Desulfosarcina ovata subsp. ovata: one gene and its partner. The protein of the gene in region 1 interacts with the protein of each later gene in a pairwise test. Links are inferred from orthologs where the notes say so. Each region holds a gene or a part of one and is shown on either strand. Other genes may lie near its edges.

Region 1 (3,360 bases):
CGCCCCCCACCGGGCGCATTCACCAGACAGCCACGCCAAGCGTCTTTCCCGTCGCCCTCCCGGGGATCACCGGCGGTGGGCGTCGATCATATCCCGAATACGAATCAGTTCATCACGAATATCGGTAAGATCGGGGGGCGTGCCCGGTGGGTCCGGTTCAACCGCCCGGCCGGATCGTTGCCGCAAATGCTGTCTGGCCCCTTCTATGGTAAACTTTTTTTCGTAAAGCAGCTGTTTAATCTTCAGGATCAGGACCACATCCTGGCGTCGATAGAGACGCTGTCCCGCTTCGGTACGCTTGGGCTTGATCTGTTTGAATTCCGTCTCCCAGAATCGCAGCACGTAGGACGGGACTCCGGCGATATCACTGACCTCACCAATTTTAAAATAAAATTTGTCTGGCACGGCAGCTTCGCCGGAGCGGTCTGCTGTCATCGGTATCCGCCTTTTTAGGCCGGCAACGCGGCACCAAACTCGGTGATCAGGCGTTGGGTCAGGTGGCGATGAATCTCGTTGACCGTATCGTCTTCCAGGGTGCGTTCGGCCGACCGGTAGACAACCCGGAAAGAGACACTCTTTTTTCCCTCCGGGATGGGATCTCCGGCAAACACATCGAACAGGTAGAGGTTTTCCACCAGCGATTCGCCGAACCGGTTCACCGTCTCCAGCAAACGACCGGATTCGACATCCTGATCGACGATCACGGTAATATCCCTGGCCGTGGATGGAAAGCGGGGGATTGCTGTCATCTGTATGGCATCGGGAATCATCCCGGCCAGTTTTTCCATATCCAATTCGAAAATGAATGCCGCCTGCCTGAGATTGTAATTGCCGATCACCGCGGCATCCACCTCGCCGATAAGGCCGATCGGCACGCCATCGGACAGGATCTGCGCCGTGTGGCCCGCTTGCGTATAGCGGCAGTTCGCGTCCGGCAGTGCCGTATAGGTCAATCCGCTGATCCCCAGGGCCACGGCCAGCCCTTCGACAACCCCCTTGGTGTCGTAAAAATCACAGGCCCTTTCGGGTGTGTGCCAGTTGGCCCAGGCAGCAGAACCGCTCCAGAGCCCCACCAGCATCTCCTTTTCCAGCGGCAACAAATCATCCGGCTGTGGGAGAAATGCCTTTCCAATTTCAAACAGGCGCAAATTGTTTTGCTGCCGGGAGATATTGCGCTGGGCGGCTTCGAGCATGCCCGGCACCAGGCTGGTGCGCATCACCGCCTGCTCTTCCGAAATCGGATTGAGCAGGGCCACATGCTGGCGCAACGGATCGTCCGTATCCAGCCGGATCCGGTCGCAGGACTGAGCACTGATGAAGCTGTAGTTGATGGCTTCCGAAAAACCGAACCCGCACAGAATCGTTTTGACCTGGTTGCGCACAACCATCATGGGTGAAGGGATGATGCCCTCGGATGGAAGCGTTGGAAACGTCGTGGGAATTTGATTGTAGCCGGAAAGCCGGGCGACTTCCTCCATGAGGTCCTGCGGCCGGGCCACATCCACGCGGAACGAGGGCACCGCGACCCGCAGAATGTTCTCCCCTTGGACCTGAACCGTGAAGTCGATATTTTCCAGCATGCCAACCATGTGGTCCCGGTCAATCTCCGTTCCCAGAAGGGCGTTGGTGGCCGCCACACTCAAGTCGATCACAGGTGGTGTCTGAGTCCTGAAATCCGCATCGATCGTGCCACCCACCAACTGACCCCGGCCAAGTTCGGCCATCAATTGGGCGGCCCGGTCGAGAGCAAACAAGGTTCCGTCCGGATCCACCCCCCGCTCGAAGCGGTGGGACGCGTCAGTATTCAGCCCGAGGGTTTTCGCGGTCTTGCGGATACTGATCGGATCGAAACAGGCACTCTCGATGAGCACGCGCGTGGTAGTATCCTCAATTTCGGAATTCAGGCCGCCCATGACCCCGCCCACGGCAACCGGTTTCTCACCATCACAAATCATCAGCATCTGATCGGACAGCTGGCGCGCCTTTTCGTCCAGGGTGGTGAAGGTCTCCCCGTTGGCAGCCGTGCGCACAACAATACGATGACCGGCCAGGTGATCAAAATCAAACGCGTGCAAGGGCTGACCGGTTTCCAGCATCACAAAATTGGTGATGTCAACAAGGTTGTTGATGGGTCTGACCCCCACCGCGCGCAGGCGATTTTGCAGCCAGTATGGAGAGGGGGCCACGGCGACCGTTTCAATCAGCCGGGCCGCATAGCGGGGACAATGGTCAGGCGCATCGATGGTCACCGATGTCAGCGCATCGATATCGCCTTGGGCATCGGGAAGTGCGACCATCGGCGGCGTCATCTTAACCCCCTGGATGGCGGCGATCTCCCGGGCAACCCCCATCATGCTGAGGCAATCGGGGCGGTTGGGGGTCAGTCCGATTTCAAACACCGTATCATCAAGATGGAGCGCCTGCTTCAACGGCTGCCCCGGTACCAACGCCTCATCCAGCACCATCAGGCCGGAAGCGTCCAGGCCCAGTTCCAGTTCGATTTCACTGCACAGCATCCCTTCGGAGGCTTCCCCCCGGATGACGGTCTTTTCCAGTTTGGCACCATTGGGCAGGCAGGTGCCCACTTGGGCCAGGGGCACGGTTAACCCCTCGGCCACATTGGGCGCACCGCAGACGACCCTGACGCTGCGATCCCCGGCATCCACCTGGCAAAGTTTCAGCCGGTCGGCATTGGGGTGGGCCGACACCGTGGTCACCCGTCCGACCACCACCGTATCCAGGTGGGCATAAGGATCTTCCACCGCTTCTATTTCCAGCCCGGCCATGGTCAGCGCGTCGGCAAGATCGGCGACCGCCATATCGATGGGCACATACTCTTTTAACCAGCTTATGCTTACTTTCATTGATCCAGGAGCACTCCGTTAAAATTGACGGTTCCGTCTGAAATAAATTTTTTCACGAGCCCATCAAAACTGACTCAAAAACCGGTAGTCATTGTCAAAATAGCGCCGAATGTCATCGATGCCGTATTTGAGCATGGCAATCCGCTCAACGCCCATACCGAACGCAAAACCGGTATAGCGACGGGTATCATAGCCGACATTCTCGAACACTGCCGGATGGACCATCCCCGATCCCAGCACCTCCAGCCAGCCAGTCCGGGAGCAGACGCGGCACCCCTTTCCCCGGCAGATGACACAACGAATATCCACTTCGGCGCTGGGTTCGGTAAAGGGAAAAAAACTGGGGCGAAAGCGCAAAGTGGTCTGATCATCGAACATCTGATGCACAAACGCGGTCAGCGTCCCTTTGAGATCGGCAAAAGAGATCTTCCGGTCCACCAGAAGCCCTTCCACCTGATGAAACATGGGCGTATGGGTCAGGTCGGAATCGCAACGA
Region 2 (3,193 bases), 3.4 Mb from region 1 along the record:
AACGGGACGTGATCATCACCATTGTCGCCCGGGACGATCTGATCCCCGGGCAGGTGGAGGTCACCTACGATAAAAAGACCAAGGCCGTCGAGAATCCGCCCGCACAGGCATAAGATGTGACCAACGCCGCCCTTCCCAAGAACCATTTGACGGGACGGGTGATTTACAGTATATCTGCGCCACTTTCGACGATCGCCAATCAAACCCGAAACCGATTTTCCGGTACGGGTCTGAAATATCCTATGAGGAGGTTTTGATACCGATGAATATCGCTTTTGCAATGGGACAGGGAGCTGCTGGTGGAGGAGCATCAGGAGGGTTCGCATCGTTCGTTCCCCTGATCCTCATGTTTGTCATTTTTTACTTTCTGCTGATTCGCCCCCAACAGAAAAAAACCAAGGAGCACCGGCAGATGATCGACAATCTCAAAACCGGTGACCGCATCGTCACATCCGGCGGCCTGCACGGCCGGATTACCGGTGTTGCCGAAAACGCCCTGACCGTGGAAATCGCCGAGAAGGTGCGCGTCAAGGTGAACCGGGGCAGCGTCTCCGCACTGGTCCAGACCGGCTCGCCCCAGGCAGCCACCAAAAAGGACAAGAAAGCCGACAACGGCAACGCTTGAACTCCAACCGCTCTCCCTTTTTCAATTTAAAAAGCCCCATTGTCACCGGAATCTTTCCCCGCGTCGATTCGCAGGCCGTCCTGCTGTCCGCAGCGGATTGAATCGGCAGCTGGGGCTTTGGCGTGTGGATATTGAAAGGAAACAACGTTGAAGAATCTTTCGTGGAGACTCATCGTGATTGCCGCGGTAATCCTGGCCGCCGTGATTTATGTGATACCGACCTTCCGGCCCGGTATTTGGCCCCATAAGAAAATAAACCTGGGGTTAGATCTGCAAGGCGGCATGCACCTGGTACTGGAAGTGGAAGCCGACAAGGCGGTAGAGAACACCGTCGAACGGCTGGCCCAGGAGATGCGCGACATGCTCCGCAAAGAGCACATCCGCACCCTCGCTTTCGAACGGGTGGAAGGCATCAAAATTGCCGTCAAAGTGCCCGATGAGACCAATATCGCCAGTTTCGACGACCTGCTGGACAAGGAGTTCCGCGACGTCCGGGTGGCCGATCGGACGGTCAAGGACGGAGTTCTGGATATCGTGCTCGACCTGCCCGACAAGGAGATCGAACGCATCCGCCAACTGGCGGTCGCCCAGGCCCTGGAGACCATCCGCAACCGGATCGACCAGTTCGGGGTCAGTGAGCCGGACATCCGCATCCAGGGCGAACAACGCATCCTGGTCCAGCTGCCGGGCATCAAGGATACCCAGCGGGCCAAGGATTTGATCGGGAAAACGGCCCTGCTGGAGTTCAAACTGGTTGACGAGACCCACGATGTCCAGTCTGCCCTGGACGGGAACGTTCCCGCCTCCAGCGAGATCCTTTACGAAACCAAGGAAGATCCGGCCACCCGCCGGACTCAGAAAATCCCGTTCCTGGTGAAAAAACGCACGGCCCTGACCGGCGCCTACCTGACCGATGCCAGGGTACAGATCGACAGCCAGTACAACGAACCCTACGTCTCGATCACCTTCGACAAAAAAGGGGCCCGCCTCTTCGAGCGCATCACGGCGGAGAATGTCAAAAAGCGGCTGGCCATCGTACTGGACGGCAATGTCTACTCCGCACCGGTGATCCAGGAAAAAATCGCCGGCGGTGAAGCCCGCATCACCGGCAGTTTCACCACCAACGAAGCCCGCGACCTGGCCATCGTGCTGCGTGCCGGCGCCCTGCCCGCGCCGGTCCAGATCCTGGAAGAGCGTACCGTGGGGCCCTCTCTGGGAACCGACTCCATTCGCATGGGGCTGCTCTCCATGTGTGTGGGCGGCATTCTGGTGGTGCTGTTCATGGCCGTCTACTACAAAGCGTCCGGGCTGATCGCCGATTTCGCCCTGATCCTCAACATTTTGCTCATTGCCGGCGGCCTGGCCATCTTCGGTGCCACCCTGACCCTGCCCGGCATCGCCGGCATCATTCTGACGATCGGCATGGCGGTGGATGCCAACGTACTGATTTTTGAGCGCATCCGAGAGGAAATGGGCCTGGGCAAAACGCCCCGGGCCGCTGTCGATGCCGGCTACGACCGGGCCACACTGACCATTCTGGATGCCAATGTCACCACATTGATCGCAGCATTGGTGCTGTTTCAGTTCGGGACCGGGCCGGTCAAGGGCTTTGCCGTCACCCTGAGCCTGGGTGTGGTGGCCAGCCTGTTCACCGCCCTGGTGCTCACCCGCGCCGTATTCGATTATGTTCTGATCCATCGGAAAATTCGCACCATCAGCATTTAACGCCAGGTGTCCCGAACCGTCCGGATGCGCAAAACCACCATCGAGGAACCGATTCATGCAGTTTATCAAACCCGGTATCAATATCGACTTTGTCGGCAAACGCAAAATCGCCTTCACCATCTCCCTGCTGTTGATCGCCGTCAGCATCGTCACCCTGATCGTGAACCAGGGGCCCCGCTACGGTATCGACTTTGCCGGCGGCACCCTGGTCCAGGTGAAGTTTGCGAAAGCGGTCACCATCGACCGCATCAAGAGCGGCCTGGAAACTATTGACATGACCGCTTCGGCCGTGCAGCAGTTCGGTCATGCGGCCGACCACGAATATCTCATTCGCACCGACACCGCCACCACCGCCGTGGAGGGGTTGGCCGAGAGAATCGAGACGGGCCTCAAGGCATCCACCGGCGTGGACGCCGAGACTCGACGCGTGGAGATGGTCGGTCCCCAGGTGGGCAAGGATCTGCGCGAAAAAGCGCTCTTTGCCATGTTCTACTCACTGCTCTTCATCACCGTCTATATTTCGGGACGCTTTGAAATGAAATGGGGCAAAAGCGCCATCGTGGCTGCCGCCATCATGGCCGCGGTCTACCTGCTCTCGCTGTTCAACGTGTCGATTCCCTTTCTCATGCTGGCCGCCCTGATCGTCTCACTGGTCGTTTTCTGGTTTTTCGAATTCAAATATGCCATGGGCGCCATCGTGGCACTGATTCATGACGTGACGATCACCGTGGGGGTGTTTTCGATTTTCGACAAGGAGTTCACCCTGCCCATCGTGGCCGCACTGCTGACCATCATCGGCTACTCCCTGAACGACACGATCATCGTCTTCGACCGGATTCGTGA

What was found.
Region 2: the proteins of pheT (region 1) and secD interact in binary tests that used the Escherichia coli proteins (3 or more experiments, as listed by UniProt). The link is inferred for Desulfosarcina ovata subsp. ovata from one-to-one orthologs.

What each region holds. Positions count from the first base shown.
Region 1 is NZ_AP021879.1:5,788,826-5,792,185, reverse strand. Bases 158-3,192 are described here. They hold pheT (phenylalanine--tRNA ligase subunit beta), read right to left. Parts: upstream 2,865-3,192; coding sequence 450-2,864; downstream 158-449. Other genes in these bases: pheS (phenylalanine--tRNA ligase subunit alpha), read right to left, coding at 2,928-3,192; GN112_RS25330 (MerR family transcriptional regulator), read right to left, coding at 158-435. Also shown: more of GN112_RS25330, read right to left, coding at 67-157; more of pheS, read right to left, coding at 3,193-3,360.
Region 2 is NZ_AP021879.1:2,427,512-2,430,704, forward strand. The notes cover bases 207-3,074. They hold secD (protein translocase subunit SecD), read left to right. Parts: upstream 207-799; coding sequence 800-2,350; downstream 2,351-3,074. Other genes in these bases: yajC (preprotein translocase subunit YajC), read left to right, coding at 263-625; secF (protein translocase subunit SecF), read left to right, coding at 2,406-3,074. Outside these bases: GN112_RS10985 (Rne/Rng family ribonuclease), read left to right, coding at 1-113; more of secF, read left to right, coding at 3,075-3,193. UniProt on the Escherichia coli protein: Part of the Sec protein translocase complex. Interacts with the SecYEG preprotein conducting channel. SecDF uses the proton motive force (PMF) to complete protein translocation after the ATP-dependent function of SecA.